DNA from 2 places in the Streptomyces sp. NPDC013317 genome. Region 1 is predicted to be linked to the other one. Evidence: riboswitches for the same ligand, from Rfam matches in the RefSeq annotation. Region 1 holds a riboswitch; the other holds the start of a gene.
The links. A riboswitch is a leader RNA that binds a small molecule or an ion and turns the genes downstream of it on or off. The one in region 1 is predicted to bind S-adenosylmethionine.
Positions count from the first base shown of each region.

Region 2: another riboswitch for S-adenosylmethionine. It lies ahead of thrC (threonine synthase); the one in region 1 lies ahead of ACZ3IJ_RS15995 (aminotransferase class V-fold PLP-dependent enzyme).

Region 1 covers NZ_JBVHDX010000005.1:88,891-93,331, reverse strand. Annotated here, with positions in the region: gene ACZ3IJ_RS16005 (rhomboid family intramembrane serine protease) at 31-780, shown strand; gene ACZ3IJ_RS16000 (Lrp/AsnC family transcriptional regulator) at 777-1,058, shown strand; gene ACZ3IJ_RS15995 (aminotransferase class V-fold PLP-dependent enzyme) at 1,107-2,540, opposite strand; SAM riboswitch class IV at 2,731-2,847, opposite strand; gene trpD (anthranilate phosphoribosyltransferase) at 2,925-3,989, opposite strand; gene qcrB (cytochrome bc1 complex cytochrome b subunit) at 4,118-4,441, opposite strand, start outside.
Region 2 covers NZ_JBVHDX010000007.1:212,701-217,141, reverse strand. Annotated here, with positions in the region: gene ACZ3IJ_RS20320 (DUF7927 domain-containing protein) at 1-243, opposite strand, end outside; gene ACZ3IJ_RS20315 (glucosyl-3-phosphoglycerate synthase) at 300-1,241, opposite strand; SAM riboswitch class I at 1,375-1,526, shown strand; gene thrC (threonine synthase) at 1,544-2,836, shown strand; gene ACZ3IJ_RS20305 (MoaD/ThiS family protein) at 2,955-3,230, shown strand; gene ACZ3IJ_RS20300 (cold-shock protein) at 3,672-3,875, shown strand; gene groL (chaperonin GroEL) at 4,199-4,441, shown strand, end outside.

The DNA of each region.
Region 1 (4,441 bases):
AGGTGGGCCCCGTTACGCCATGATCTGTCCATGATCGACAGGCGGCGCATCGCATGGCGGGAGGCGGCGCTCGGGGCGTGCCGGGGGGCCTGGAGCGGACCCACGGTGACGTATGCCCTGATCGCCGCCTGCTGCCTCACGTTCCTGATCAGCCCGGTGTCGGGCCTCGACCCCTCCTACGGGACCGGGGACCGGGCCCTGGCGGCGCAGAGCGCGTACTTCCACCGCTGGGGGGTCGTGCCGGCCGAGCTGATGGGCGGCGAACCCGGCACGCTCGTCACCCCGCTGACCGCCCTCTTCGTCCACGGCAGCTGGCTGCACCTGCTCGGGAACATGCTGTTCCTGTTCGTCTTCGGCGCGATGGCCGAGGAGCGGATGGGGGCGCTCGGCTTCGCCCTCTTCTACGCGGGCTGCGGCTATCTGGCGCTGCTCGGCTACGCGGCGGCGTACGCGAGCAGCGAGCAGACGCTGGTCGGGGCGTCGGGGGCGATCTCGGGGGTGCTCGGGGCGTTCCTCTACCTCTTCCCCCGCTCCCGGGTGACGAGCCTGTTCCCCTTCCTGTTCTTCCTGCCGCTGCGGTTCCCCGCCTGGATCGTGCTGGTCTTCTGGTTCGCGCTCCAGTGGCTCGCGGCCCGCTCGGCCGGGGCGGGCCCCGGTGTCGCCTATCTGGCCCATGTGGTGGGCTTCGCCGTCGGCTTCCTCTACGCCTGGGTCCGCTACCGAGGTGGGGATACAGTGAAGTCCCCAGCCGCGGCGACCGAGGGAGAAAGCCAGCCGTGATCACCGCGATCGTGCTCATCAAGACCAGCGTGGACCGCATCCCCGAGATCGCGGAGTCGATCGCCGCGCTCGACAGCGTCAGCGAGGTCTTCTCGGTGACCGGTACCTACGACCTGATCGCCATGGTCCGCGTGCCGCGGCACGACGACCTCGCGGACGTCATCCCCGGCCGGATCAGCAAGATCCCGGGCGTCGAGGCGACGGACACGCACGTGGCCTTCCGGACGTACTCCCAGCACGACCTCGAAGCCGCCTTCGCGATCGGCCTGGAGTCCTGACGCGGGGGGCCGCGGCAGGCGGCCCCCTTCACCCGTACGAGTGAGTGTTCAGCCGCGGTCCGGGACGCAACGGCCGTCCTCGGTGCGGTACTTCCACTGCGCGCCGTCCCGGACGAGCTCCTTCACGGCACGTACGAAACGCTCCACGTGCTCGTCGGGCGTACCGGCGCCGAAGCTGACGCGGATGGCGTTGAGCGACTTCTCGCCGGGCGCGGCCTCGGGGGCTCCGCACTCGCCCTGGGTCTGCGGGTCGCTGCCGAGCAGGGTGCGGACGAGCGGGTGGGCGCAGAAGAGGCCGTCGCGGACGCCGATGCCGTACTCGGCGGAGAGCGCGGCGGCGAAGTGGGAGCTGTTCCAGCCCTCGACGACGAAGGACAGGACACCGACGCGCGGAGCCTCGTCGCCGAAGAGCGAGAGCACCTTGACCGCCGGGACCTCGGCGAGGCCCTCCCGGACGGTGTCGACGAGGTGCTGTTCACGGGCGACGAGGGAGTCGAACCCGGCCTCGGTGAGCGCCTTGCAGGCGGAGGCGATGGAGTAGACGCCGATGACGTTCGGCGAACCGGCCTCGTGACGGGCGGCGGTGGTGTGCCACTCGACGTCCACTCCCCCGGCGCCTTCCCCGGCGATCCGTCGGCTCACCTTCTTGGACGCACCCCCGCCGGCGAGGTAGGGCTCGGCGGCCTGGAGCCAGTCGGCGCGGCCCGCGAGGACTCCCGAGCCGAAGGGGGCGTACAGCTTGTGGCCGGAGAAGGCCACCCAGTCGACGTCCAACTCCTGTACGGAGACCGGGTGGTGGGGCGCGAGCTGGGCGGCGTCGAGGACGATCCGGGCGCCGTGGGCGTGGGCGGCGGCGGCCAGTTCCCGGACCGGCCACAGCTCACCGGTGACGTTGGAGGCGCCGGTGACGCAGACGAGCGCGGGGCCGTAAGGGTCACGGTCGGCGAGGGCGCGCTCCAGGGTCTCGACGGCCTGGGCGGGCGTACGCGGGGCGTTGAGGTACGTGACGCGCGCGTCCCTCCACGGCAGGAGCGAGGCGTGGTGCTCGGTCTCGAAGACGAAGACCTCGCAGCCGGCGGGGAGCGCGGCGGCGAGCAGGTTGAGCGAGTCGGTGGTGGAGCGGGTGAAGACGACCTGGTCGGCGGGGCGGCAGTCGAGGAACTCGGCGACGGTGACGCGGCTGCTCTCGAAGAGGTCGGTGGAGAGCTGCGAGAGGTAGCCGGCGCCGCGGTGGACGCTGCCGTAGTACGGGGCGTAGGCGGCGACGTCGTCCCAGACCCGCTGCAGGGCCGGCGCGCTGGCGGCGTAGTCGAGCGCGGCGTAGGTGACCTCGCCCCCGGTCACGAGGGGAACGGTGACGTCCCGCCCGAGGACCGGGAGCGGGGCGGCGCAGCAGGGGCCGCCGGCCTCGGAGTCGGTGGCGGCGGAGGGGGCTGCGGTCGCGGCGTCGTGCGTGGTGGCGGCGTTCGGGTACGCGGACATGGCTGTGTCTCCTGAGCGGGAAGGTCAGCGAAGTGCCCGCGGGGCAGCGCGAAGAAGGGTGCCTCACACGGGTGTTGCCTCGACGCACGGTGTTCGTACGGAGGGTGGGGAAACGGGGCCGACGGGCCCTAGCGCATTCGCTTGCTCACGAGACTGCTCCCTTGAGGACCAGGACCCCAGGGTGTGCAGGGGTCCGCGCTTGCCGCGGACCTTGCTGTCCACGGCCTGGTCTTCACCCGGGGCACCCCGCCACGGACGGAGGGTTGCCGGACAGCCAGCCGGGGCTTCGAGGCTGTCACTCATGACCTGGCACTGAACGTATGCCACGTGATCGCCGGTGCGCAACCCCGTTCCGGATGGCGGAACGGGGCGCGCCCGGCGCCGCTACCTGTTGCTGGCCGCGACCCAGCGCTCCAGCGCCTGCCTGGCCGCACCCGAGTCGATCGACTCGGCCGCCCGCGCGATACCCTCGCGCAGCTGCTCCACCAGGGTGCCCGCGCCCGGCTCCAGGGCCGTGAGCGCCGCCGCCGAGTTGAGCAGTACCGCGTCCCGTACGGGACCGGTCTCGCCCGCGAGCAGCCGGCGGGCGACATCGGCGTTGTACGAGGCGTCGGCGCCGCGCAGCGCCTCCACCGGTACGAGTTCGATGCCGACGTCCCGCGGGTCGAAGGCCTCCTCGCGCACCACGCCGTCCCGTACGACCCACACCCGGGAGGTGGCCGTGGTCGTCAGCTCGTCCAGGCCGTCGTCGCCGCGGAAGACCAGCGCCGAGGAGCCGCGCTCGGCGAGGACGCCGGCCATGATCGGGGCCATCCGGGCGTCGGCCACACCGGTCGCCTGCGCTCTGACGCGGGCGGGGTTGGTGAGCGGACCGAGGAAGTTGAACGTGGTCCGGATGCCCAGTTCCTTGCGGGCCGCGGCCACATGGCGCAGCGCCGGGTGGAACTTCACCGCGAAGCAGAAGGTGATCCCCGCCTCCTCCGCGACCTCGACCACCCGCTGCGGGGTGAGCTGCAGGTTGACGCCGAGCTTCTCCAGGACGTCGGAGGCGCCGCTGGCGCTGGAGGCGGCGCGGTTGCCGTGCTTGACGACCTTCGCGCCGGTGCCGGCCACGACGATCGCCGACATGGTGGAGATGTTGACGGTCTTCGCGCCGTCGCCGCCGGTGCCGACGATGTCGACGGAGGGGCCGGGCACCTCGATCACGTTGGCGTGCTCGTACATCGTCCGCACGAGGCCGGTGATCTCCTCGACGGTCTCGCCCTTGGCGCGCAGGGCCACGGCGAAACCGGCGATCTGGGCGTCGGTGGCCTCGCCGCGCAGGATGCGGTCCATCGCCCAGGCGGTGTCCTCGGCGCTCTGGTCGCGGCCGGTCAGCAGGCCGTCCAGGACGGTGGGCCACGAGCGGCCCGCCGACGTAGGTCCTCCAGCGGGGGTCGCAGCGCTCATGGCGGCTCCTGATCAGTGCGTGACGGTGACGACTCCACCCTATCGAGCAACGGGGACGGCAAAGAGCCCCGTCCATCGAATGGACGGGGCTCCCGCTGTGGCGACCTCAGGTCGAGTGGATCAGGTGATCAGTGGTGGCCGTGGCCGCTGGTGATCTCCTTGTACTCCTCGACGGTCGGCTTGGCGATCTGGCTGTCCTCGCCGTAGTAGCTCTTGTTGAGCCTGACGCGGAGCTTCTCCATGCGGCCGATCTTGCGCTCGACGCCGTTCTCGTCGACGAGCGGGCCGAGCTCGGCCGGCTTGTTCTGCTCGTGCGCCGTGAGGCGGTACAGCTCGCCCTGGCTGAGCGGCTGGTGGACCTCGACGAACTCGCCGTGCGGCAGACGCTTGATGATGCCGGACTCGCGTCCGTGCAGCACCTTGTCGTGGTCGCGGCGCTGCAGGCCGAGACA
Region 2 (4,441 bases), on a different contig from region 1:
GGGCTCGTCGCCGGACCCGGACCCGGACTCGGCCCCGGAGCCGGACTCGGCCCCCGAGCCCGTCCCGGTGCCGGCGGTCACGGCCGCGGTGGCGCCGATGGTCGTGAAGTCGCCGTACAGCGAGGCTTCGTAGCGTTTGCCGAAGGGCTCCACCACGTCCGCCGCCGCCGGACCGGCCGCGGCGAGGGTGAGCGAGCCGAGGGAGCCGACGGCGAGGCCGAGCGCCGCCGGAAACGTGGTCATTCGTGGGGTGAACGGCATGGAACGGAAATGTATGCAAAAAGCATCATCATCCGGCGCTACGCCACGCGGCGGTGCGTGTACTCCGCGATGTCGATCATCGGCGGCCGCTCCTCGGTGTCCACCGCGTACGTCCGCGGGGTGAAGCCGTCGTCGCCCCGCTCGAACTGTGTCAGCCGGGGCCGCACGAGATGCCCGCGGGAGAGCCGCAGCTGCGCCGTCCGGTAGATCGCCGCCGCCATCCTGCCCAGCGCGCGGCCGTCCTGGTGCCGGTGCTTGCGGACGCCGACGTCGACCTGGGCGAGCGCGTCCAGGCCGACCGTGTGGAGCGCGTCCACGAGCAGGCCCAGCTCCACTCCGTAACCGACCGGGAACGGCAGCCGTTCGAGCAGCGAGCGCCGCGCCGCGTACTCGCCGCCGAGCGGCTGGACGAAGCCGGCCAGCTGCGGCCAGTGCAGATTGAGCAGCGGCCGTGCCACCAGCTCGGTCACCCGCCCGCCCTGACCTGGGGAGTCGCCCAGCGGACGGTCGTACATGGCCTTCACGAAGTCGACGTCCGGTTCGGTGAGCAGCGGGCCGACGATCCCGGTGACGAAGTCCGCGGAGAAGTCCCGCAGATCCGCGTCGACGAAGCAGACGATGTCCCCGCGCGTCACCATCAGTGACCGCCACAGCACCTCGCCCTTGCCGGGCACGGCCGGAATCCGGGGCAGGATCGCGTCGCGCGCCACGACGCGCGCCCCGGCCGCCGCCGCGAACTCCGCCGTACGGTCGGTGGAACCGGAGTCGATCACCACCAGCTCGTCCACGAGCGGCACCGCCTCGGTCATCAGCTCCCGGCGGATCACGGAGACGATGTCGCCGACCGTCGCCTCCTCGTCGAGTGCGGGCAGGACGACGCTCACCGTCGTCCCGTGCTTCGCCGCCAGAATGCGGTCGAGCGAACGGTCCGCCACGGACCAGGACCGCCGGCCCAGCCAGCGCTCCACTTCCTCCAGCACGTGATCTCCATCTCGCGGTTCGGACGGCAGGTTCAACCCTCCGGGCCTTCGGTTACAGTCTTGAACAACGCGGATGCCCGATGCATGTCGGGGTCCCACCCGCGTCTGACAACCGCTTCACACAATCGAATACCGCTCATCCAGAGGGGCAGAGGGAAACGGCCCGTTGAAGCCCCGGCAACCCTCCAGTCGGTCTCGTCCGCGACACACGCGCCAGCGAGGCTCCCGGCTAGGGAAGGTGCCAAATCCGTCTCATGACGACATTCGTCATGGGAAAGATGAGGAGAAAGGGCCTCGCCTCCATGGCTGTACAGACTGTTTCCACCGAAACCTCCCGGACCGTCGATCTCGGTCCCGCTTCGGGCCTTTCCTGCCGGGAATGCGGTGAAGTCTTCCCGCTCGGCCCGATCTTCGCCTGCGAGCTCTGTTTCGGCCCGCTCGAAGTCGCCTACGACCTTCCCACCGGTGACCCCGAGGCGCTGCGCAAGCAGATCGAGGCGGGCCCCGCCAACATCTGGCGCTACGCCCCGCTGCTGCCCGTCCCGGCCGACGTCGCAGAGAAGCCGAACCTGAACCCCGGCTGGACCAAGCTCGTCCAGGCCGACAACCTCGCCCGTGAGCTGGGTGTCGAGCCCGGCAAGCTCTTCGTCAAGGACGACTCCGGCAACCCGACGCACTCCTTCAAGGACCGCGTCGTCGCCCAGGCCCTTGAGGCGGCCCGCGCCTTCGGCTTCACCACGCTGTCCTGCTCCTCCACCGGCAACCTGGCCGGCGCCGTCGGCGCCGCCGCCGCCCGCGCCGGCTTCCGCTCCTGCGTGTTCATCCCGCACGACCTGGAGCAGGGCAAGGTCGTCATGGCCGCCGTCTACGGCGGTGAGCTGGTCGGCATCGAGGGCAACTACGACGACGTCAACCGCTTCTGCTCCGAGCTCATCGGCGACCCGCTGGGCGAGGGCTGGGGCTTCGTCAACGTCAACCTGCGTCCGTACTACGGCGAGGGCTCCAAGACGCTCGCGTACGAGATCTGCGAGCAGCTGGGCTGGGTGATCCCGGACCAGCTCGTGATCCCGATCGCCTCCGGCTCGCAGCTCACCAAGATCGACAAGGGTCTGCAGGAGCTCATCAAGCTGGGCCTCGTCGAGGACAAGCCGTACAAGATCTTCGGCGCGCAGGCCGAGGGCTGCTCGCCGGTGTCGGCCGCCTTCAAGGCCGGTCACGACGTCGTACGGCCCCAGAAGCCGAACACCATCGCCAAGTCGCTGGCGATCGGCAACCCGGCCGACGGCCCGTACGTCCTGGACATCGCCCGCCGCACGGGCGGCGCGGTGGAGGACGTCGACGACGAGCAGGTCGTCGAGGCGATCAAGATCCTCGCCCGCACGGAGGGCATCTTCGCCGAGACGGCGGGCGGTGTGACGGTCGGCGTGACGAAGAAGCTGGTCGAGGCCGGCCTCATCGACCCGGCCCTCACCACGGTCGTACTCAACACGGGTGACGGCCTCAAGACGCTGGACGCGGTGGCCGATACCTCGCAGGCGACCGCGACGATCCGCCCGAGCCTGGACGCGTTCCGTGAGGCAGGCCTGGCGGGCTGACGCCCGCGACCGCCGAGGTGCGGGACCGGCCGGTGACCCGGCCGCGCCCGCACCCCGCCACCCCGTCCTCGTCCGCCCAGCCCCCGCCCCGCCCGAAGCCACCGAAGGTGAACACCCCATGAGCGTGAAGGTCCGCATCCCCACCATCCTCCGCACCTACACCGGCGGCCAGGCCGAGGTCGCCGCCGAGGGCGCGACCCTGTCCGAGGTCATCGCAGACCTGGAGAAGAACCACGCGGGCATCGCGGCCCGTGTCCTGGACGACCAGGGCAAGCTGCGCCGCTTCGTGAACGTCTACGTCAACGACGACGACGTCCGCTTCGAGCAGGGCCTGGAGACGGCGACGCCGGACGGCGCCGGCGTCTCGATCATCCCGGCCGTCGCCGGAGGCTGACCGTCCGGCGCGGTGCGGGCGGCCCGGCCGTCTCGGCGCCCCGCGTTACCCGGCGTAACCGAATTGCCCCTTCCGCGAGAGAAGCGGAGGGGGCAATTCTGCATGGTTGAGCGCGGTAGAGTTGGGGAAGTCCCCCCGGCTTTCCCCCGCTGCTCGTGCCAGACGCATATGAGAATGCGCCCGCACGCGACAAGAAGCAGCCAAAGTGCACGTGCGTTGTGTACCTTTCTGCGCGCTTTGCCGGGCCCGACTTGCCCCGGAATTCAGTGAATTCTCCTCAATTCTCCTTTACGCCATGCCCAGAATTCTCGCCCGATTGACCTGTTGCAGAGGGCAGTTGGGCAGATACATTCAGCCGCGGTCGACGCGTTCCGGCGCAGGGTCTGACCCGGGGTCGCGAAGTGCGGTCCCGCGCAAGGGCCAGTAATAGGGGAGTTAGGCATGGCTCAGGGCACCGTCAAGTGGTTCAACGCGGAGAAGGGCTACGGCTTCATCGCGGTCGACGGTGGTGCGGATGTATTCGTCCACTACAGCGCGATCCAGATGGACGGCTACCGCACCCTTGAAGAGGGTCAGCGGGTCGAGTTCGAGATCTCGCAGGGCCAGAAGGGTCCGCAGGCGGACATGGTCAAGCTCGCCGTCTGAGCACGGCGCGATCGGCCACCACGTACGCACTCACGCGTTCTCACGCCGAGGGGTCCGCATCCTGACCGGGATGCGGACCCCTCGTGCGTGCGCGGGGAGGTGGCGGCGGCCTCTCTCGATCTGTGGGAGTCGCTTGCACTCGCATGGGCCGAGTGCTAATCATTGGCGTTAGCACTCTGAAGGTGAGAGTGCTTACGAGGATCGGGCAGACGAGGTCCGCGGCCAGGTGGGGCAAGGAACCACAGGGCACGCAGGCCGTCCGTCGCGGGCGTCGGCGCGGTCCTGGAGCGTTATCCACCCCATGTCCGGGAGGACCACTTCACATGGCCAAGATCATCGCGTTCGACGAGGAGGCACGGCGCGGTCTCGAGCGCGGGATGAACCAGCTCGCCGACGCCGTCAAGGTCACCCTTGGCCCCAAGGGCCGGAACGTCGTCCTCGAGAAGAAGTGGGGCGCCCCCACGATCACCAACGATGGTGTGTCCATCGCCAAGGAGATCGAGCTCGAGGACCCGTACGAGAAGATCGGCGCCGAGCTGGTCAAGGAAGTCGCCAAGAAGACGGAC